3 regions of the Frigoribacterium sp. 9N genome follow, and region 1 is predicted to be linked to each of the others. Evidence: predicted binding sites of a transcription regulator. Region 1 holds the regulator's gene; each other region holds the start of a gene.
The links. The regulator HrcA, encoded in region 1, represses chaperone genes, less so after heat shock. The targets are predictions, from matches to a motif close to TTNGCACTCGNNNNNNNCGAGTGCNAA.

Region 1 (7,517 bases):
GATCTTGTCGGTCAGCGTGCCGGGCAGGAAGCCCAACCGCTCGCCGGCCTCGACCGCGGGGCGCGTCAGGATGATGCGCTGGACCTCGCGGCGCTGCAACGCCTGGACGGCCTTGGCCATCGCCAGGTAGGTCTTGCCGGTGCCGGCCGGGCCGATGCCGAAGGTGATGGTGTGCTGGTCGATCGCGTCGACGTAGTCCTTCTGGCCCCGAGTCTTCGCCCGGACCCCCTTGCCGCGGCTGGTGACGATCGGCTGCCCGAAGACCTCGGACGGGCTGCCCTGCCCCGAGTCGAGCAGACGGGCCGACGTCGCGACCTCGGCCGGGCCGAGGTCGTGACCGCCGCGGACCATCGAGACGAGCTCGTCGACGAGGCCCTCGGCCCGGCCGACGGCCGACGAGGGCCCCTCGAGGGTGACCTCGTTGCCGCGGACGAGCACGCGCACGTCGGGGTACTGCTTCTCGACCGCACGCAGCAGGCGGTCTTGCGGGCCCAGGAGCTGGACCATGGCGACGCCGTCGACGGTCACGTCGACGCGACGGACGTCGTCACCCGTCGTCGGTGTCGAGGGGCCGGTGGCGTTCGTGTCGCTAGTGGGCAAGGGTGCCTTCCTCCAGGGGTCCACCGAGCACATGGGCGTGCACGTGGAACACGGTCTGCCCGGCGGATGCGCCGGTGTTGAAGATCAAACGGAACTCGGACCCGGAGTGTTCCCCGAACGCTGCCGGGTCGGCCGCGAGCCGGGAGGCGGTCGCCACCAGTTCGGCGAGCAACGCCGGGTCGCCCGCGGCGAGTTCGACGACGTCGCGGTACGCCTGGGTCTTGGGCACCACGAGCAGGTGGACGGGTGCCCGGGGCGCGATGTCGCGGAAGGCGACGACCGCGTCGCTCTCGAAGACGATGTCGGCGGGGATCTCGCGCGCGACGATGCGGCTGAAGACGGTGGGCTCGTCGGAGGTCTCGGACATGCTGCCCATCGTAGCGACGACCGCCGACACGGCCCCGGGGGGCGTCGAGGTCACCAGCGACCGAGTCGCGCGCTCAGCACGGACAGCGCGGCGGGCCCGGCCGTGGAGGTCCGCAGGACGGCGTCCCCGAGGCGCACGGCGCGGGCACCCGCCTCGGCGAGCTGGTGCAGCTCGGCGGGCGACACCCCGCCCTCGGGACCGACGACCACGACGACGCGGCCGGGCACCGCGCCTCCTGCGGTCAGGTCGACCGCCGTGAGCGCCTGCTCGGCCGACGGCTCGAGCACGAGGACGAGATCGCGGGAGGCGCGCTCGGCCAGCTGCCGCGTCGTCGCGAGCCCCGAGACCTCGGGCGACCAGGGACGGATCGACTGCTTGGTCGCCTCGCGCACGATCGACGACCAGCGGGTGAGGCCCTTGGCGACCTTGGGGCCCTCCCAGCGGGAGATGCTGCGCGCCGCGGCCCACGGGACGATCTCGTCGACGCCGAGCTCGGTCGCGGCCTGCACGGCGAGTTCGTCGCGGTCGCCCTTGGCCAGCGCCTGGGCGAGGACCAGCCGCGTCGTCGGCGGTTCGTGCCGGACGACCCGGGTCGCGAGCAGCACCAGCCGCTCGGGGGCCGCCTCGGACACCTCGCCCTGGACCACCAGCCCCCGTCCGTTGCCGAGGGTCAGCGGCTCGCCCACCCGCACCCGGCTGACCGTGACCGCGTGTCGGGCCTCGGAACCGGTCAGCTCGACGCTCGAGCCGACCTCGGCGGCGGCCAGGTCGTCGACCAGGTAGAAGTGCGCCACGATCAGAAGTTCAGGAAGCGGTCGCGCAACTTGCCGAAGAGACCCTGCTGGAAGTGCGACAGCTCGGGCGCCGGGGAGCGGCGACCCGAGGCGAACTTCTCGATCAGCTCGCGCTCCTTGTGGCTGAGCTTGGTCGGGGTGACCACCTGGACGCCGATCTTGAGGTCGCCGCGACCCGTCCCGCGCAGCCTGGTGATGCCGCGGTCCTTCACGGTGAGGATGTCGGCACTCTGGGTGCCGGGCTTGATCTCGACCTCGATCTCGCCGTCGAGCCCGGTGAGCGTCGTCGACGTGCCGAGGATGGCGTCGGCCATCTGCACCTCGAGCGTGGCCAGCAGGTCGTCGCCGTTGCGGCTGTAGGTGTCGTGGTGACGCACCTTGACCTCGAGGTACAGGTCGCCGTTCGGGCCACCGGCCTGGCCGACCTCGCCCTGACCGGGCAGCTGGAGCCGGAGCCCGGTGTCGACGCCCGCGGGGATGTCGATGGGGATCGAACGTCGCGCCCGGACGCGCCCCTGGCCCTGGCACGTCGGGCAGGGGTTGGGGATGACGGTGCCGTAGCCACGGCAGGTCCCGCACGGGCTCGACGTCATGACGTTGCCGAGCAGCGAGCGCACGGTGCGCTGGATCTGGCCGGAGCCACCGCAGATGTCGCAGGTCTGGGGCGAGGTGCCGGGTGCGCAGCACGAGCCGCTGCACGTGTCGCAGAGGACGGCCGTGTCGACCTCGATGTCGCGCTGCGTGCCGAAGACGATGTCCTCGAGGTCGACCTCGAGGCGCAGGAGCGCGTCCTGCCCGCGTTCCCGCCGGGACCGCGGACCCTGACGCTGGCCCTGGCCACCGCCGCCGAAGAACGCGTCGAAGATGTCGCCGAAGCCGGCGGCCCCGCCTCCGCCGCCGCCACCGAAGCCGGGCTGGGGGCCGAGGTCGTAGCGTTCGCGCTGCTGCGGGTCGCTGAGCACGTCGTAGGCGTGCGTGACGTCCTTGAACCGTTCGGACGCGTCGGGGCTGGGATTGACGTCGGGGTGAAGCTCGCGGGCGAGCTTGCGGTACGCCTTCTTGATCTCTTCCGGGGTCGCCTGACGGTCGACTCCGAGGACGTCGTAATGATCTGCCACTGGTTCTCGTCTGCCTCTGGTGTGGTGTGGTGGTCTTCCCGGCGGGGCCGGGCCCGGCGGACCGGGACGGGGATTGGGGGTCGTGGGACGGCCGGGGCCGTGGTGGTCGGCTACCGCTCGGTGAGCAGCGACGACAGGTACCGCGCGACGGCACGGACCGCCGCCATGTTGGTCGAGTAGTCCATGCGCATGGGCCCGAGCACGCCGAGCCTCGCGATCTCGCTGCCCTGCGTCGAGTACCCGCTGGCCAGCACGGACGCCTGGGACAACCCGAACGACGCGTTCTCGCGGCCGATGCTCGCGGCCACGTCGACGGCGTCGAGTTGCATCTCGCCGAAGAGCCGCAAGAGGGCCACCTGCTCTTCGATCGCCTCGAGCACGGGGAAGAGGTCGCCGCTGAAGTCGTCGCCCGTGCGCACCAGGTTCGCCGCACCGGCCATGACGAGGCGGTCCTGACGTCCGGCGGCGATCTGCTCGGTGAGACTCGCGACGACCACGCCGACGACCGCCGCGAGGTCGGGACGGAACCGCGCCGGCAGGTCGGTGAGGGCGGTGGAGGCCTCACCCAGGGGTCGACCGCCGACCGCGGCGTTGATGGCGGCCCGCAACTCGGACAGGAAGGACTCGTCGACGGCGGTGCGGATGTCGACGACCCGCTGCTCGACCTGGCCGCTGTCGGTGATCAGCACCGTCATGACGCGACCGTCGCCCAGGCTGACCAGCTCGACGTGACGCACGCGGGCCCGGGAGAAGGTGGGGTACTGCACCAGGGCCACCTGGTTGGTGAGTTGCGACAGGAGCCGGACCGTCCGACCGAGCACCTCGTCGAGGTCGGTGGAGTCGCCCAGGAACGTCTCGATGGCCTGACGCTGGGCCGCGCTGAGCGGGCGCAGGTCGGCGAGCTGGTTGACGAAGAGCCGGTAGCCCTTGTCGGTCGGCACGCGTCCCGACGAGGTGTGCGGTGCCGCGATGAGCTCTTCTTCTTCGAGCAGCGCCATGTCGTTGCGGATGGTCGCCGCCGAGACGCCGAACTGGTGTCGCTCGACGATGGACTTCGACCCGACCGGCTCACGGGACGCGACGTAGTCGTGCACGATGACGCGAAGCACTTCGAGACCGCGTTCGGAGACCATGACGCACCTCTCTTCGCTCGACGTCCCCCGGGTCGTCCGCACGCCGGGCGACCGGGCCTGGCACTCGACGTGCCGGACTGCCAATCGTACGACACCTCCGTCGCGAGGCCTACTCGGGCCGCACCCGGCTGCCCTAGGGTGGCGGGGACATCCGCAGGACACTCACGAACAGGTGCAGCCATGACCGAGAACCCTCCCGCCCAGCCGAACGGCCCGCAGAACGGCCAGCCCGGCCAGAACGGTCAGCCCGGCCAGCCGTACGGGCAGGGTCTGCCCGGCCAGGGTCAGCCCGGCCAGGGCCAGCAGTCCGGCCCCGGCTTCGGCCAGCAGCCCGGCTACCAGCCGCAGCCCGTCCAGCCGATGCGCCCCGAGGACGAGAAGCTCTGGTCGACGCTCATCCACCTCGGCGGGATCCTCTTCGCGTTCGTCCCCGCCCTCGTCGGTTACCTCGTGTTGAAGGACCGCGGCCCGTTCATCCGGGAGCACACCAGGACCGCGCTGAACTTCCAGATCACGGTGGCCATCGTCTACGTGATCTCGGCGATCCTGTCGATCATCGTCATCGGAGGGGTGCTCGCCCTCGTCGCCGGCATCCTCGTGATCATCTTCTCGATCATCGCCGCCGTCGCGGCCAACAAGGGCGAGTGGTATAAGTACCCGCTGACCATCGAGTTCGTCAAGTAGACGGTCGACCGGCCCGGACGGGCACCACGCGAGGCGCGACTCCCCCGGGAGCCGCGCCTCCTGCGTTCCGGGCCCGCGCCTCCTGGTCGCCACCGCGGGGCGCGGCGGCGATCAGGACGATCGGGACGATCGGGACGCTCAGTCGGGCAGCAGACGCCGCACGACGGCGTCGGCCATGAGCCGCCCCTCGCGCGTGAGCACGACGCGACCCTGCAGGGCCGGACGCCCCTCGACCCAGCCGTCGGCGATGAGGCCACCGACGGCCCGGCGTCCGTCGTCGTCGAGCTCGGAGGTGGGCAGCCCCTCGCGGATGCGCACCCCGAGCAGGACGCGCTCGACCCGACGGGTCTCGTCGTCGAGGGTCTCGCGCCCGGCGGCCGGCGACTCGCCCGCGGCCATGCGCTGCTGGTAGGCGGCCGGGTGCTTGACGTTCCACCAGCGGACGCCACCGACGTGACTGTGCGCGCCCGGGCCGACGCCCCACCAGTCGTGGCCCTGCCAGTACGCCAGGTTGTGGCGGGAACGGTGCTCGACGCCACGCGACCAGTTGCTGACCTCGTACCAGTCGTAGCCCGCGCCGGCGAGCCGGTCGTCCGCGATCTCGTACATGTCGGCCGCGGTGTCGTCGTCGGGCATCGGGACCTCGCCCCGCTTGATCTGGCGGGCGAGCTTCGTGCCGTCCTCGACGATCAGCGAGTACGCGGAGAGGTGGTCGGGCTCCTGCTCGAGGGCGACGTCGAGCGAACGCCTCCAGTCGTCGAGGGTCTCGCCGGGTGTGCCGTAGATGAGGTCGAGGCTGACGTCGAGCCCCGCGTCACGGGCCCAGCGCACCACGAACGGGATGCGCTCGGGGTCGTGCGTGCGCTCCAGGGTGGCGAGAACGCTCGGGACGGCCGACTGCATGCCGAAGCTGACGCGCGTGAAGCCGGCGTCGGCGAGCTGCTGCAGGTACGCGGCGTCGACCGAGTCGGGGTTCGCCTCGGTCGTCACCTCGGCGCCGGGCTCGAGACCCCAGGTGTCGACCATCGCGTGGAGCATCGACGTGAGGTCGCTCGACGGCAGCATCGTCGGGGTGCCCCCGCCGAAGAACACCGAGGAGGCGCGGCGCGGCGGGAGCCCCGCCTCGCGCAGCACCCGGCCCCCGAGCTCGATCTCGGTGACGGCCTGCCCGGCGTAGTCGTCGCGACGAGCGCCTCGCAGCTCGTCGCCCGTGTAGGTGTTGAAGTCGCAGTACCCGCAGCGCACGCGGCAGAACGGGACGTGCAGGTAGACCCCGAAGTTGCGGTCGTCCGCGCCGACGGCGACGGTCTCGGGCAGGCGTCCGTCGACGGGGGCAGGATCGCCGAGGGGAAGGGCTCCGGGCACCGTCAGGCGCCGGTTCCCGCGGCGTCGCCGCGCAGGCCGGTCGGGGGGCGCTCGTCACCGCGGGGGTCGCCGACGCCGGCCTCGGTGTCTTCGACGACGACGACCTCGTCGGTCTGCTCGCCCTTCTCGTTGAGGCTCAGTGCCCTCAGGTACCGCTTCGTGTACTGCGCCTGCGTGCGTCGCAGGAACGGTGCCACGAGGCGCCACTTCGCGCTCGACGGCTTCGAGAACGACCGGATGGAGAGCCACACCGAACCGTCGTCGGTCTGGTCGACGATCCAGGACTCCTCGCCGCTCTCGGGGTGGCCGTCGAGGGTTCCATACGCGAAACCCTTGCGCTTCGGTTCGTCGATCACGTAGACGACGCGCACCGGGGCCTCGACCGTGCGCCCGTAGGCCTCGATGCTCAGCGTGGCCGTCGTGCCCGCCGTGAGGAAGGGCGTGCCGTCGGGCGAGTAGCGCGACTCGTCACGCGCGGTCGCCCATTCGGCGGCGTCGACCGGTTGCCCGTGCTCGTCGAACTGGACGGGCGTGTACTCGCTCTCGTCGGCCGGCGGCACGGTGTCGACCCGGACGCGGATGCCGCTGCGCTCCTGGATCTGCCAGGTCATGGTGGCGATCCAGGCCGCGGCGAAGCGGGCGTCGCCGTGGCCGACGCGGGCCCGGTACTCGGCCGGCTTGAACCCCTTCGGCGGGTACTGCATGAGGTCGGGGGCCTGCGTCGCCCCGACCTCGCCGTAGGTCGTGCGGGTCTCGGTGTGGGTGGCTCGACGCATGGACCCTACTTCTTGTCTTTCTTCTCGACGTCGCCGCTGAGGGCGGCGATGAAGGCCTCTTGGGGCACGTCGACCCGACCGATGGTCTTCATGCGCTTCTTGCCCTCCTTCTGCTTCTCGAGGAGTTTGCGCTTGCGCGAGATGTCGCCGCCGTAGCACTTGGCCAGGACGTCCTTGCGCATGGCCCGGATGCTCTCGCGGGCGATGATCCGGGCACCGATGGCGGCCTGGATGGGCACCTCGAACTGCTGCCTCGGGATGAGTTCGCGCAGCCGGCCCGTCATGAGCACCCCGTAGGCGTAGGCCTTGTCGCGGTGCACGATCGCGCTGAAGGCGTCGACCTGCTCACCCTGCAACAGGATGTCGACCTTGACCAGGTCGGCCTCTTGATCGCCGATGGGCTCGTAGTCGAGGCTGGCGTAGCCCGCCGTCTTCGACTTGAGGCTGTCGAAGAAGTCGAACACGATCTCGCCGAGGGGCATCGCGTAACGGATCTCGACCCGGTCCTCGCCGAGGTACTCCATGCCCAGCAGGGTGCCGCGGCGCTGCTGGCAGAGCTCCATGATCACGCCGACGTAGTCCTTGGGCGCGAGGATGCCCGCCTTGACCATGGGCTCGCTGACGCTCGCGATCTTGCCGCCCGGGAACTCGCTCGGGTTGGTGACCGTGACGGTCTTCTT
Region 2 (7,517 bases), on a different contig from region 1:
TCGGCCGGTGCACGATTCCCCGGCCCCCACCGGGCTGTCAGACTCCTGCTCGTGAGCACCTCCGACCGCTTCCTGGCCGCGGCCCTCGCCTTCGACCGCGAGGGGTCGCCGTCGCAGGCAGAACTCGCGCGGGGCGTCGCGGGTGATCCGGCGGCGCTCGCCGTCGTCGATCGAGCCGAGGAGGCGCGGCGCCAGCCCGTCCTCGTCCTCGCGGTCTGCCGGTGGCTGGGTGCGCCGCACGGCCCCTGGTCGGTGCTGCGGCCCTGGCTGCTCGCCCGCTCCGACGACCTCGTGGCCGAACTCGGCCGACGGCTCACCCAGACCAACGACGTGCGCCGCTGCGCGCCGCTGTCGATCGCGCTGGCCCGCGTGCCGGGCCCGATCGCCCTGATCGAGGTCGGCACCTCGGCCGGGCTATGCCTCGGTGTCGACCGCTACGGCTACCGCTCGGGTGACCGGAGCTGGGGCGATCCGTCGAGCACGGTGCAGCTCAGGATCGACGTCGTCGTCGAGGGCGCGGCCCGGTCCGAGGCGGAGCTGCCGACGGCCCCGCTTCCCGAGATCGTCTGGCGGGCGGGGATCGACCTCGACCCGGTCGACGTCCGCGACCCCGACCAGGTCGCCTGGCTCGCGACGCTGCTGCCCCCCGAGCGCGCCGATCGGCGGGACCTGCTGGGGCGGGCCGTCGCGCTCGCCCGCACCGCGCCTCCTCGTCTCGTGGCGGGGGACGCCGTCGACGGTCTCGCCCCGCTCGCGGCCGAGGCCCCGACGGGCGTCACGCTCGTCGTCGTCTCGACGGGCACACTCGTCTACCTGCCGGGTCGCCGGCGTCAGGCCTTCGTCGACGAGGTCGGCCGGCTGGGCGCGCGGTGGATCTCGTACGAACGGCGCGACCTGCTGACCGACGTGGTCGCAGAGGTGCCGCCGAGGGTGTCTCCCGACGACGCGTTCGCGGCCCTCGCCCTCGACGGCCGGGTGCTGGGCATGGGGGACGCCCACGGCACGCGGCTGCACCTCACGGCCTGACCGCGGGTCGGGAGCTCGCGACACCCGGCGGCTCCCCGAGCGGGTGGACGGGTTGTCGGACCACGCCCCCGGCCTCCGCGATCGGTCGGGGCGCCGCCCATAGGATGACCCGGAACCCAGGGGAGGGCCTCGACGATGGACGAGAAGGCGACAGGTGACGACGTGCGCTCGAGCGCGTTGTCCGAGCTCGACCGTGCCGTCCTGGACTTCGAGCAGCACGCCCCGGCCGCCGCCGGTGCCCGGGAGGCCGCCGTCCGTCGCGAGTTCGGCCTCGGGATCGTCCGCTACCAGCAACTGCTCAACTCGCTCATAGACCGACCCGCTGCACTGGCCTACGCACCCATGCTCGTCGGCCGCCTGCAGCGCCTGCGAGTCGCCCGCCGCGACGCCCGATCGACCCGTTCGTTCGGTCCGACCCGCTGACCCACGAGAGACCACGCATGCCGAAATTCGACCGAGACCGGTTCGACGACGTCCCCGCCGACCTCGACCGGGTCGGAGCCCACCGGGCCGAGAAGCGCCCCGGCAGCGGCTGGATCGCCTTCGCCTGGGCCGCGCTGGCCGTCGGCGTCCTGGTCGGTGTCGGCGTGGTCTACCTCGGCCTCGCGAACAACAGCTTCCAGTTCGTCAACCCCTCGTCGTCGAGCACCGCCGAGGCCGGGGCTCCCGAGAGCGACACGCCGACCCCGACGGCCACGCCGTCGGTCACCCCCCTCACCGACCCCTCACAGGTCGACCCCTCGGTGACGACCATCACCGTCCTGAACGGCACCGCCACGGCCGGGCTCGCGGGTTCGGCCTCCGAGCGGCTCGAGACCGCCGGTTGGGTCGTCGGCACCCAGGGCAACGCCAGCGAGCGCGTCGCGACGTCCACCGTCTACTACTCGGCGGCCGTCGACGAGGCCGTGGCGCTCGGGCTCGCCCAACAGCTCGGCATCTCGGACGTCGAGCTCACCGAGGCGTTCCCCGGGGCAGCGGTCACCGTCGTCCTCGGGGCCGACTACAGCGCCTGAAGACGCCGCTCCCGCGGCATCGATCCGAGGAGGCGCGCGTCCCGTCGGGCCCTCACCGCACCTCCCGTGTTACGCCCACGTTTAATAACCGGTGAAATCCTCGTTTTCTGCGGGTGTTTCTCGGTCGGGGCGCGCTTTTCCGCTTTTCCCGTGGTTACCATCTGGAATTGGTCGCCCCTCACGGCTCGCCGACCTGGTGTTCTGCACGAGTGACGCTGTCCCGTCCGGGTTCGCAGGTCGCTGCGTCGACGACCCGGCCCTGCAGCACCGCACGCGCCGTACCACCACAGCAAAAGGGGAGCGACACCATGGCAAACGGGACCGTGAAATGGTTCAACGCGGAGAAGGGCTACGGCTTCATCACCGTCGAGGGTGACGGCCAGGACGTCTTCGTGCACTACTCGGCCATCGACATGAGCGGCTACAAGGTGCTCGAAGAGGGCCAGGCCGTCGTGTTCGAGGTCGGCACGGGCGACAAGGGGCCGCAGGCGGAGTCCGTCCGGCTCGCCTGAGGCCCGTCGGAGCGCCTCGCCGCGCCCACTCCCACGCCGCACGCCGTCACGGTCCACCGTGGCGGCGTGCTCGTGCGTCCGGGCCCCGTCACGTCACTTGCACTCTCATCGGGCGAGTGCCAGAATCGTTGCTGGCACTCGCGACACGTGAGTGCCAATGCTTCTGCTTCATGACGTCCGGGAGGGACGAAAAACACACATGGCTAAGATCATTGCTTTTGACGAAGAGGCCCGTCGTGGCCTCGAGCGTGGCCTGAACATCCTGGCCGACGCGGTGAAGGTCACGCTCGGCCCGCGTGGTCGCAACGTCGTGCTCGAGAAGAAGTGGGGCGCCCCCACCATCACGAACGACGGCGTCTCCATCGCCAAGGAGATCGAGCTCGACGACCCCTTCGAGAAGATCGGTGCCGAGCTCGTCAAAGAGGTCGCGAAGAAGACCGACGACGTCGCCGGTGACGGCACGACCACCGCGACGGTGCTGGCCCAGGCCCTCGTCCGCGAAGGTCTGCGCAACGTCGCGGCCGGTGCCGACCCCATCTCGCTGAAGCGCGGCATCGAGAAGGCCGCCCAGGCCGTCTCCGACCAGCTGCTCGCCGACGCGAAGGACATCGAGACCAAAGAGCAGATCGCTGCCACGGCCTCGATCTCGGCCGCCGACCCCACCATCGGTGCGCTCATCGCCGAGGCGATCGACAAGGTCGGCAAAGAGGGCGTCGTCACCGTCGAGGAGAGCAACACCTTCGGCACCGAGCTCGAGCTCACCGAGGGCATGCGCTTCGACAAGGGCTACCTGTCGCAGTACTTCGTCACCGACCCCGAGCGTCAGGAGGCCGTCTTCGAAGACGCCTACGTGCTCATCGTCAACTCGAAGATCTCGAACATCAAGGACCTGCTGCCGATCGTCGACAAGGTGATCCAGTCGGGCAAGCAGCTGCTGATCATCGCCGAGGACGTCGACGGTGAGGCCCTGGCCACGCTCGTCGTGAACAAGATCCGCGGCATCTTCAAGTCGGTCGCCGTCAAGGCCCCCGGCTTCGGTGACCGTCGCAAGGCTCAGCTCCAGGACATCGCCATCCTCACCGGTGGTCAGGTCATCGCCGAAGAGGTCGGTCTCAAGCTCGAGAACGCGACGCTCGACCTGCTCGGCCGTGCCCGCAAGGTCATCATCACCAAGGACGAGACGACCATCGTCGAAGGTGCCGGCGACGACGAGCAGATCGCCGGCCGCGTCCGTCAGATCCGCAGCGAGATCGAGGCGACCGACAGCGACTACGACCGTGAGAAGCTCCAGGAGCGCCTCGCGAAGCTCGCCGGTGGCGTCGCCGTCATCAAGGCGGGTGCCGCGACCGAGGTCGAGCTGAAAGAGCGCAAGCACCGCATCGAGGACGCCGTGCGCAACGCGAAGGCCGCCGTCGAAGAGGGCATCGTCGCCGGTGGTGGCGTCGCCCTCATCCAGGCCGGCAAGACCGCTCTGGCCAACCTGCAGCTCGAGGGCGACGAGGCGACGGGTGCGAACATCGTCCGCGTCGCGATCGACGCTCCCCTGAAGCAGATCGCCTTCAACGCCGGCATGGAGCCCGGCGTCGTGGCCGACAAGGTCCGCGGGCTCGACATCGGTTGGGGCCTCAACGCCGCGACCGGCGAGTACGTCGACATGCTGGCCGCCGGCATCATCGACCCCGCCAAGGTCACGCGCTCGGCTCTGCAGAACGCCGCGTCGATCGCCGGTCTGTTCCTCACGACCGAGGCCGTCGTCGCCGACAAGCCCGAGAAGAACCCGGCCCCGGCCGGCGACCCCTCGGGCGGCATGGACTTCTAGTCCGCAGCCGCGCGGCTCACGCCGCGCACACGCTCAAGGGCGGTTCCCCTCCGGGGGAGCCGCCCTTCGGCGTCGCCGGGGGAGAGGCGCGCCTCGTGCTCGGTGGTTCGGCCGCTTCCGCGTCCGTGGAACCCGCCAGGACGTGGTCACGACGCCACGAGAAAACGTGGTGCAGTGCCCACTTCGTGGCGTCGTGGCACGGTCGCGCAGGGCGCAGGGCGCAGGGCGCAGGGCGCACGGCTCGGGGCCCGGGGGCCGGGCGGGCCGTGCCGGTCGGGCTAGGCGGTCACGCCGGCGGGCTCGGCCGCGGTGACGGCGTCGGCGGGCATCAGCGGCAGGGCCACACGGAAGGTGGCTCCACCGCCGGGGGTGTCGTCGACGTCCACCGAGCCGCCGTGGGCCGCGACGATGCCCGAGACGATGGCCAGGCCGAGGCCGCTGCCACCGGTGTCGCGCGTGCGCGACGAGTCGGCACGCCAGAACCGCTGGAAGATCTTCTCGCGGATCTGCGGCGGGATGCCCTCGCCGTGGTCGACGATGGCGACGGTGGCCACACCGCGTCCGGGGTCGGACTGCACCACGAGTTCGATCGGGCTGTCCGGCTCGGTGAACCGCATGGCGTTGCCCATCAGGTTGGTGATCACCTGACGGATCTTGTTCTCTTCGCCGTGCACGATGGCCGGGGCCTCGAACCTCTGCACCTCGTCCTGCAGCTGGGCAGCCGTCGCCGTGTCGCCGTTGCGGACGGCCCGAGCCCTCAGGCTGCGGAGGCGCGCGAGGGTCGCGCCCGCGAACGAGATCGGGCTCGTCGCGCCGACGGCTGCGCCCGCGAGCGCCGTGCCCGTCGCGGGGGTGTTCGCGGCGGGCGAGGCCGTCTCGGCGGAACGTCCGTCGGTCGGGGCCTCGTCGCCGTCGGCCGGGGTGGGCGACGGCGCGGGGACGGGCTCGAGCACGATCACGTCGATGTCGCGATCGGGGTTCGACGCCATGGTGTCGAGGGCCGAGTCGCGGGCGAGCTGGACGAGGTCGACGGGGCCGAGCTCGAGCGGCTTGGACTCGTCGAGACGGGCGAGGGCGAGCAGGTCCTGCACCAGGACGCCCATGCGGATGGCCTCCTTCTCGATCCTGTCCATGGCCTGGGCCACGTCCTCGGGTTTCGTCAGGGCACCCATGCGGTACAGCTCGGCGTAGCCGCGGAGGGAGACGAGCGGCGTCCGGAGCTCGTGACTGGCGTCGCCGACGAAGCGGCGCATCTGGTCGATGGTCTTGGCCCGGTCGTCGAAGGCGCTGTCGATCCGGTTCAGCATCGTGTTGAGGGATCGGTTCAGGCGCCCGACCTCGGTGTTCGGCGTCGTCGAGTCGAGCCGCTGGGTGAAGTCGCCGTCGGCGAAGCGGGCCGCCGTGGCCTCGACGTCACGCAGCGGCGCGAAGGTCGACGTGACGAGCAGGCGGGTGAGGGCGGCGCCGAGCACGACGACCGAGAGGCCGAACCCCAGGAAGATGCCGCCGAAGCGCCCGATCGTCGCATCGGTGCCCGCCAGGTTCGTTCCGGCCACGATGACGGCGGGCACGGTCGTCACGCTGCCCTGGGCGTCGGTCGAGCGCAGGGCGGCCGCGTGGGCGAAGAGGCGCCACTCGTTGTCGCGGCTCGAGTTGTACCGGTTGAAGGCCTCGTCGAGGGGAGCGCCGGCGACGCCGACGCCGGTGAGGTCGGGGGCGTCGGTGGCACTCGACAGCTGCGATCGGGTGTCGCAGATGAGATCGCCCTCGTCGTCGAGGATCGCGACGTAGCTGCTGGTCAGGCCCGCGAAGTTCACGGTGCACGAGCGGGAGTCCGCCTGGTCGAACGAGGCGCTGGTGAAGTTGGTCGCCGAGTTCCGCAGGGACGTGTCGACCTGACCCATGAGGTAGGTGCTCAGGACGGTCATCGTGCCCAGGCCGGCGACGACGAGGCCGAGGGTGACCAGGGTCACCGTGATGCCGGTGATCTTGGTGCGGATGGAGATCTCGTTCCACCACTGCGAGAGGCGAGCGTGCATGAGGACAGACGCTAGCGGAACCGGCTGGGCGCACCCCGCCCGTCGGAGCACGCACGACGACGCCCGACCGCTCGGGGCGGTCGGGCGTCGTCGTGTTCGCGCACCAGGGCTGGTGGTCAGGCCTTCGTGGCCTTGAGCATGTAGCCGAAGCCCCGCTTGGTCTGGATGATGGGCTCCGTCGAGAACTGGTCGAGCTTGCGACGCAGGTACGAGATGTAGCTCTCGACGATGCCGGCGTCGCCGTTGAAGTCGTACTCCCACACGTGGTCGAGGATCTGGGCCTTCGACAGCACGCGGTTCGGGTTGAGCATGAGGTAACGGAGCAGCTTGAACTCGGTGGGGCTGAGCTCGATCGCGGTCTCGCCGATGGTGACCTCGTGGGTGTCCTGGTCCATCGTCAGCTCGCCGGCACGGATGATGGCGTCTTCGTCCTCGTTCATCGTGCGACGCAGGATCGCCTTGATGCGCGCGACGATCTCGTCGAGGCTGAACGGCTTGGTGACGTAGTCGTCGCCGCCGACCGTGAGGCCCGTGATCTTGTCCTCGGTGTCGTCCTTCGCCGTGAGGAAGAGGATCGGCGAGGTGTAGCCCGACGAGCGGAGGCGCTTGGTGACGCCGAACCCGTTCATGTCGGGCAGCATCACGTCGAGGATGATCAGGTCGGGTTCTTCTTCGAGGACCGCCGAGATCGCCTGCGCGCCGTTGCCGACCGCACGGACGGCGAAGCCGGCGAAACGCAGGCTGGTGGTCAACAGGTCGCGGATGTTCGGTTCGTCGTCGACGATCAGGATCTTGGGGCCGTCACTCATGCGCCCAAGTATCTGCGCGCCTCCTCGGTGTTTCCTGTGAGCCGGAGGCACGTCACCCGCACGTGCCCGGAGCGGCAGCCCTCAGATGGCCGAGACGGCGGGACGCATGATCGTGGAGGCGGACGCTCAGGCGTCGGGGGCGGACCACTCGACGTTGGGCACCAGGGCGACGCGCGTCGTCAGCTCGAGCAGCTCGTCGGGCACGGCCAGCGTGAAGTCGACGCCCTCGCGCCGCTCGAGCACCGCGGTGTAGCCCGAGGCCCGGGTGATCTGCCACCCCGGGAACTCCTCGACCGAGG
Region 3 (7,517 bases), on a different contig from region 1:
TCGAAGTCGGCGCTGTAGTCGGCCGTGTTGCCGTCGGACATGTAGACCTTGCTCATGTCCCAGCCCTGGCTCTTCAGCTCGGGCACGATCGACTTGGTCTCGTCGAAGGCCAGGATGACGATCGCGTCGGGCTCGGCGGCGATGGCTGCCGACACCTCGGACGAGAAGGTGGTCTGACCGGGAGGGAACTCTTCGCCCTTGCCGGTGCCGCCGTAGACGACGGTGCCGCCCGAGCTCTCGATCGACTTCTGCGTCGAGTCGCGCAGACCCGTGCCGTAGGTGTCGTTGAAGACGAGGAACGCGACGTTGGCGTTGCCGTCGGCCGTGATCTGCTGGCCGAGCGCCGAGCCCTGCACCGAGTCCGGCGGAGCGGTGCGGTAGTAGTAGGACGAGTAGCCGCTGAGCGAGCTCGCCGTGTTGGCGGGCGAGATCTCGATGATGCAGTTGCTGGTGAGCTGGTCGACCACGTTGAGCGTGACGCTCGACGACTCGGCACCGAGCACGACGGGCACCTTGGCGTCGATCAGCTGCGTCGCGGCGTTGCTCGACACGGTCATGTCGTTGCTGTCGCCCGAGTCGGTGCTGGTCGAGATCTCGGCCGGCTGGTCGAGCACGCCGCCGGCGGCGTTGATGTCGCTGATGGCCAGGTTGGCGCCCGCGATGGCGGGCGGGCCGAGGTAGGCCAGGGTTCCGGTCAGCGGCAGCATGGTGCCGATCGCGAAGGGATCGGTGCTGGGCGTCCCGACCTCGCACTTGGCGGCGGGATCGGCCTTGGCCGACGACGACGACGAGGCGTCGTCAGAGGGAGATGCCGTCGAACAGGCAGCGAGCAGCACGGAGGCTGCGCCGGCGAGAGCCAGTGCTCGGAGGGCGGTGCTGGATCGGATCATCCGTGGAACCCTTTCGTGGACAGCGGCAGTGCAGCCCGACCGGTGGCGGTCGAACCTGCCGCGATTGGTCCGAAACTAGGGGTCGAATGTTTCTGGCGTGTGTTCTCGACGTCAAAGTGACGTTTCGTTAGCCATTCGTGACTTTGCGAGGGATGGTCGCTTCTAGGTGGTCGGGGCCACGGCGAGGGGCCGGCGCGATCGTCGCCCTGCACGGACCATGTCGACGGTCAGCACGATCGATGCGACCCAGACGATGGCGAAGCCGACCCACCGCGCGGTCGACATGTGCTCGCCGAGCACGACGACCCCCACGACGAACTGCAACACGGGAGCGACGTACTGGGTCAACCCCACGGTCGTCAGGGGCAACCGACGCGTCGCCGAGGCGAAGAGCAACAGGGGCACGGCCGTGATCACGCCCGTGCCGATCGTGGCGAGGGTGTGCCCGACGCTCACGGTGCCGAGCACGACGCCGCCGCCGAGGCCCGTCACGTGCAGCACGATCAGGGTGACGGCCGCGAAGGGGGCGATCCAGAGCGTCTCGAGCGTGAGCCCGCCGACCGCGTCGACCCGACCGCCGACCTGCTTCTTGACCAGGCCGTAGAGCCCGAACGAGAACGCGAGAACGAGCGAGATGAACGGCGGCCGGCCAGCCCCGACGGCGATCACGAGGACGGCGACGGCGCTCAGCCCGACGGCCACCCACTGGGTCGTGCGGAGACGCTCGCGCAGCACGACCACGCCGAGCACGACGGTGACGATCGGGTTGATGAAGTACCCGAGCGCCGCCTCGACCACGTGCCCGCTGAGCGTCGCCGAGATGAAGACCGTCCAGTTGACGACGATGAACGCGCCGGCCACCCCCATGGTGGCCACCAGGCGCGGCTGTCGCAGCAGGGCCAGGATCGAGCGCAGCGCCCCCGTCACGACGAGCAGCACCGCGCAGAAGACGAGCGAGAAGAGCACCCGCCAGGCGACGATCTCGAACGGGCCGGCCGGGGCCAGCAGCAGGAAGTACACCGGCAGGACGCCCCAGAGCCCGTAGGCCCCCAGGGCGTAGGCGAGGCCCGCCCCGCCGGCCCCGTCGACGCCGAGCCCCGAGGTCGGGGCGGAGGGGGACGAGGAGGCGCGGGTCGAGGTCACCAGGCGACTCTAGGTGGCTGCGCCCGCCGCCGGAACGGCCACTCCTGCCACCGTGGATCGATCGACGGACGACGACGCCTGGGGACGGGCCCTCGTCGGCCGGCACGGTGCCGACACGGCGAAGGCCCCTGCCGGAGCAGGGGCCTTCGGGACGGCGACCGGGGTCGCGGAGCACGGCCGGAGCCGTGCCGGGGTGCTAGCGGACGATGACCGCCAGGACGTCGCGAGCCGAGAGCACGAGGAGGTCTTCTCCGCCGTACTTCACCTCGGTTCCGCCGTACTTGCTGTAGATGACCTTGTCGCCGGTGGCGACGTCGAGCGGCACGCGGTTGCCGTTGTCGTCGATGCGGCCCGGGCCGACCGCCACCACTTCACCCTCTTGGGGCTTCTCCTTGGCGGTGTCGGGGATCACGAGACCCGAAGCAGTGGTCTGCTCGGCTTCGACCTGACGAATGACGATGCGATCTTCGAGCGGCTTGATGCTGACCGACACGGGTGACCTCTTCTTTCTCGGTGCTACGAAAACATGGGGGCTGGCACTTGCCGGGGGCGAGTGCCAGAACAACTGTAGGACGAGACTGGCACTCGGTCAATCCGAGTGCCAACGCGTCTGCCCGCGTGCGTCACACTGGACGACATGGATTCCTCCGAGCTGCTCGAAGTCCTCTCGCCCGAGGGGCTGCGGCTGCTCGACTCGCTGCCGGCGGGCGGCGCCTCCGGTGACGACGTCGTCGGCACGGTGGCCGCGTTGCGCAAGCAGGGCCATTCCCCCGCCCTCGTGTCGGCGGTGCTCACACAGGCCCGGCTTCGCGGCCGGGCCGTGGCCAAGTTCGGCGAGTTCGCGAGCCGCATGCTGTTCACCGAGGCGGGCCTCGAACAGGCCACGCGCCTCCCGGTCGCCGCCCGCCACGCCGGACGCTACGCCGCGGCGGGGATCGGCAGCGTCGCCGACCTGGGCTGCGGCATCGGGGGCGACGCCCTGGCCTTCGCCGCACTCGACCTCGACGTGCTCGCCGTCGACCGCGACGAGGTGACCGCGGCCGTCGCCTCGTACAACCTCGCGCCGTGGCCGTCGTCACGGGTCGAGCAGGGGGACGCCGCCACGACCGACCTCGCAGGCGTCGAGGGGGTCTTCCTCGACCCGGCGCGACGGACGTCCGGCCACACCGCCACCAAGCGCCTCGCCGATCCGGCCGACTGGTCCCCCGGCCTCGACGTCGCCTTCGGCTTCGCCGACCGCCTGCCCACCGGGATCAAGCTCGGTCCGGGCGTCGACCGCGAGCTCCTGCCGACGGACGCCGAGTGCCAGTGGATCTCGGTCGACCGCGACGTGGTCGAGGTGGGCGTGTGGTTCGGGCCGCTCGCGCGGCCGGGAGTGGGTCGGTCCGCCCTGGTGATCGGCACCTCCGGGGCGTCGGAGTTGACGGCCGCCGCCGACTCGGACGACGTCGACCCGGGCGACCTCGGCGAGTACCTCTACGAACCCGACGGCGCCGTGATCCGGGCACGCCTCATCGGCGACCTGGCCCGCTCGATCGACGCCCGGATGATCAGTCGCGACATCGCCTGGTTGACGACGGAGGCGCGGGTCGAGACCCCCTTCGCACAGGGATTCCGCGTGCTCGAGACGTTCCCGCTCGACGAGCGGACGCTGAAGCGCGAGCTGCGGGCCCGGGGCATCGGGCGACTCGAGATCAAGAAGCGCGGAGTCGACGTCGACCCCGCGACGTTCCGCAAGCGACTCTCGTTGCAGGGGACCGGGTCGGCGACCCTCGTCCTCACCCGGGTCGCGGGGCGGCACACCGCCCTGCTCTGCGAGCGCCTGGTCTGACGCCGGGCGGGACGCGAGAGCGGCGGGTCTCGCTGCTGCCCGACCCCCGCCGTCGCGCCTTCGTGGTGACGCACGAGTGGGCAGAAGACGCTTCTCGCCCCTGCGGCGACGCCTCCTGCCCACTCGTGCCCCACCGGGGTGGGGCCGGGCTCAGTACCCGCCGTAGTAGTCGGAACCCGACGAGAAGCCGGCGATGAAGAGGCCGAAGGCGATCCAGCCGATCACGATGAGCACGACGCCGGCGTAGCCGACGATGAGCCCGGTGAGCCAGAACCCCCTCGCGTGACGCTCACGCGACATGCCCAGGTGCCCGAGCACGATGCCCGCGATGGACGCCACGATCGAGAGCCCGAAGGTGAAGGGCGCGAGCACGAGACCGGCGATGGAGCCGATCATCGCCAGGAGGCTGAGGAGGCGCGGGGGCTGTGCGGCGCCGGCCGAGGCGTACGGCGGGTAGGGCGAGCCGTAGGCCTGCTGGCCGTACGCTCCGCCGGGCTGGCCCTGCTGGCCGTACGGCTGCTGGCCGTAGGGCTGCTGGCCGTAGGGCTGCTGACCGTACTGTCCGACGGGCTGACCCTGCTGGCCGAAAGACTGCTGACCGAACGACTGCTGACCGTACGGCGCACCGGACTGCCCGGAGGGCTGCTGCCCCTGGGGCTGTTGGCCGTAGCCCTGGGGCTGGCCGTACCCCGGCTGCTGGCCCTGAGGCTGGCCTTGGCCCGAGGGCTGCCCCTGTGGCTGCCCGTAGCCAGGTCGCTGACCCTGAGGCTGCTGGCCGTACCCCGGCTGCTGGCCGTACCCCGGCTGCTGCCCGTAGCCCTGCGGCCGGTTCTGCGCCTGCTGCCCGTAGCCCTGCTGCCCGTACCCCGCCGGCGGCTGTGCACCCGGCTGGCCGTAGGGCGGCCGGGGCGGCTGAGGAGCACCCGGCGGGACCTGCCCCGGACGGGACTGCGGCGCCGGGGCGCCCTGGGGTGCCCCGTACGGCGCCGACCCCGTCGGCGGCACGCCGGCCCCGGCGTAGGGCGACGACGCGGGCGGCTGGGACGACGGCTGCTGGGACGCGGCTCCCGGGAAGGCGGTGGGAGGCAGCGGCGGTGAGGCGGTGGCCGCGTCGCCACCCACGGTCGGGCGCGTCGGGGGCGCGGTGGGCGCCGCGGGCGGCGTCGGAGCCGAGGGCGCGGTCGGCGCCGAGGACGGCTTCTCGGGGGTGGTGTCGTCGGTGGCCATCAGCTGCCTTTCGCGAGCGGTGCGTCGGTCGTGCCATCGGAGCGGCCGGTCACACCCGTGACGGTCGCGTCCCGGGACACGAAAGGGTCCGCACCGTCCGGTGCGGACCCCGTCATGCTAGCGAGGCCGCCGATGAGCGGCCCCTGGGAGGCGTCGCCCACGGGGGCGCGCCCGCGGCCTCAGGAGTTGTAGCTGCCGTCGTAGAGGTCGGGGTTGCTGGCGATCGCACCGAAGACGACGAAGAGCAGGATGATCGTCAGGATCGTCAGCGCCACGACGACGTAGGCGAGGATGAGCCCCGTCAGGGCCATCCCCCGGCCCTCTTCGCCCCGCTTCTTGATCTGGCTCAACGCCATGTGGCCGGTGACGATGGCACCGATGGCCGTGATCGAGGTCACGAAGCCCGCGATGCCGAGGATCATCGACACGAGGGCGAGGGTGTTGCGCTGACCGGGACGAGCGCCGTTCTGCCCCTGGTACGAGGGCTGACCACCGGAGGGCTGCCCCGGGTAGGCCGGCTGCTGGCCCTGGTAGGGGTTCTGCGGCGAGGGCTGGCCGTGGGGCGTGGGGTTCTGGTCGGTCATCGGAGACGTCCTTCTGCTGAGGGTCGGCCGGTGACGGCCGCGGTCGGTCGAGCGCCCATGCTATCGGCGACCCATGACCGGCGACCGGGGGCCGGTCGCCCGGGCCCCGCAGCGGGGTTCAGACGGCCTGGACCGTCGTCACGGGCAGCGTCGAGTCGGCCCCGAAGTCGAGAGGCGAGGGCGCCCGACCCCGCGACACGAGCTCGGCACCGAGTGCCGCGATCATGGCGCCGTTGTCGGTGCAGAGCGAGAGGGGCGGCACGCGCAGCTCGACCCCGGCCGCCGCACAGCGTTCGGCCGCGAGCTCGCGCACGCGGGCGTTGGCGACGACTCCCCCGCCGAGCAGCAGGCGGGGGACGCCCCGGTCGGCGCAGGCCGCGAGGGCCTTGGTGAGCAGGACGTCGGCGACGGCCTCGCGGAAGCTGGCGGCGACGTCGGCGACGGGCACCGCGCCTCCTTCGCTGCGACGCTGTTCGACCCACCGGGCGACGGCCGTCTTCAGCCCCGAGAACGAGAAGTCGTACCGGTGCTTCGCGAGGTCCTTCGGGAGGGTCAACCCGCGCGGGAAGCGGACGGCCCTCGGGTCGCCGCCTTCGGCGACGCGGTCGATCTGCGGCCCGCCGGGGTAGGGCAGGCCGAGCAGGCGGGCCACCTTGTCGAACGCTTCACCCGCGGCGTCGTCGATCGTCTCGCCGAGCAGTTCGACGTCGTCGACGAGGTCGCGCACGTGCAACAACGAGGTGTGACCGCCCGAGACGAGCAGCGCGATGGTCGGCAACTCGAGTTCGCTGCCGTCGGCGCGGAGCACGTCCGCCCCGACGTGGCCGACGAGGTGGTTCACGGCGTAGAGGGGTTTGCCCGTCGCCAGGGCGAGGGCCTTGGCGGCACCGACGCCGACCATGAGCGCCCCGGCGAGCCCGGGTCCGCTCGTCACGGCGATCGCGTCGAGCTCGGCCGTCGTCACGCCGGCCTCGGCGAGCGCCGCGGCGAGGGCGGGCTCGAGTGCCTCGAGGTGCGCGCGCGCGGCGACCTCGGGCACGACGCCGCCGTAGCGGGCGTGCTCGTCCATCGACGACGAGATGACGTTGGCGAGGAGGGTGCGTCCGCGGACGATGCCGATGCCGGTCTCGTCGCAGCTGGTCTCGATGCCGAGCACGAGGGGCTCGCGGACGGCGGGCTCGGCGGCCGCCTGCTCGGCGGCGGACGAGGAGGCGCGGGTGGCGGTCACGGGCGGACGTCCTGTTCGTCGAGGGGCACGTCGTCGATCGGCTCGACGGGGCCCGCGGTGGTCTCGGTGACGGCCGGCGGGACGCGCAGTCGCATGACGACCGCGTCGACCCCGTCGGGCATGTAGTACCGGGCACGGACGGCGATCCGCTCGAAGCCGAGCGTCTCGTAGAGGTGCTGCGCCCCGGGGTTGTCGGCCCGCACCTCGAGGAACACCTCGCGCACCCCGCCGTGACGGGCCTCGGTGAGCAGCTGGGTCAGCATCGCCCGTCCGAGCCCGCGCCCCTGGTGCTCGGCGAGGACGGCGATGGTCTGGATGTCGGCCTCAGGAGCCCCCTTCAGCGCCAGCATGCCCGCGTAACCGATGACGGTGGTGTCGTCGCCCTCGGCCGTGGCGACCAGGTAGCGACCGCCGGGGGCGGTGAGCTCGTGCGTCATGCTCGCCCGCGACCAGGCGTCGGTGAGGAAGGTCGACGTCTCGATGGCCATGATGCCGTCGAGGTCGTCGAGGGTGGCCGTGCGCAGCAGCACGCTCACTGCGTGACCGGCTTCGGGCCGGCCGACGGGGTGACGTCGGGTTCGCGCAGGTACAGCGGCTCGGCGGCGGCGAAGGCG

Region 2: groL (chaperonin GroEL) is a predicted target of HrcA. The motif match lies at 2,683-2,709, and genes of this name have one in related genera.
Region 3: groES (co-chaperone GroES) is a predicted target of HrcA. The motif match lies at 2,612-2,638, and genes of this name have one in related genera.

The regions. Positions count from the first base shown of each region.
Region 1 is NZ_LR733390.1:99,293-106,809, reverse strand. Features, by position in the region: gene ARTHRO9V_RS00475 (PhoH family protein) at 1-507, opposite strand, end outside; gene ARTHRO9V_RS00470 (histidine triad nucleotide-binding protein) at 590-967, opposite strand; gene ARTHRO9V_RS00465 (16S rRNA (uracil(1498)-N(3))-methyltransferase) at 1,018-1,761, opposite strand; gene dnaJ (molecular chaperone DnaJ) at 1,764-2,879, opposite strand; gene hrcA (heat-inducible transcriptional repressor HrcA) at 2,990-4,012, opposite strand; gene ARTHRO9V_RS15680 (DUF4870 domain-containing protein) at 4,193-4,696, shown strand; gene hemW (radical SAM family heme chaperone HemW) at 4,835-6,061, opposite strand; gene ARTHRO9V_RS00440 (DUF1990 family protein) at 6,064-6,837, opposite strand; gene lepA (translation elongation factor 4) at 6,843-7,517, opposite strand, start outside.
Region 2 is NZ_LR733392.1:1,983,308-1,990,824, reverse strand. Features, by position in the region: gene ARTHRO9V_RS12340 (DUF2332 domain-containing protein) at 52-1,026, shown strand; gene ARTHRO9V_RS12335 (DUF3263 domain-containing protein) at 1,162-1,449, shown strand; gene ARTHRO9V_RS12330 (LytR C-terminal domain-containing protein) at 1,467-2,039, shown strand; gene ARTHRO9V_RS12325 (cold-shock protein) at 2,348-2,551, shown strand; gene groL (chaperonin GroEL) at 2,751-4,370, shown strand; gene ARTHRO9V_RS12315 (cell wall metabolism sensor histidine kinase WalK) at 4,649-6,409, opposite strand; gene ARTHRO9V_RS12310 (response regulator transcription factor) at 6,526-7,218, opposite strand; gene ARTHRO9V_RS12305 (hypothetical protein) at 7,345-7,517, opposite strand, start outside.
Region 3 is NZ_LR733391.1:117,875-125,391, reverse strand. Features, by position in the region: gene ARTHRO9V_RS01055 (ABC transporter substrate-binding protein) at 1-890, opposite strand, end outside; gene rarD (EamA family transporter RarD) at 1,053-2,033, opposite strand; gene groES (co-chaperone GroES) at 2,230-2,526, opposite strand; gene ARTHRO9V_RS01040 (class I SAM-dependent methyltransferase) at 2,671-3,864, shown strand; gene ARTHRO9V_RS15700 (DUF4190 domain-containing protein) at 4,015-5,091, opposite strand; gene ARTHRO9V_RS01030 (DUF4190 domain-containing protein) at 5,271-5,675, opposite strand; gene tsaD (tRNA (adenosine(37)-N6)-threonylcarbamoyltransferase complex transferase subunit TsaD) at 5,794-6,831, opposite strand; gene rimI (ribosomal protein S18-alanine N-acetyltransferase) at 6,900-7,433, opposite strand; gene tsaB (tRNA (adenosine(37)-N6)-threonylcarbamoyltransferase complex dimerization subunit type 1 TsaB) at 7,436-7,517, opposite strand, start outside.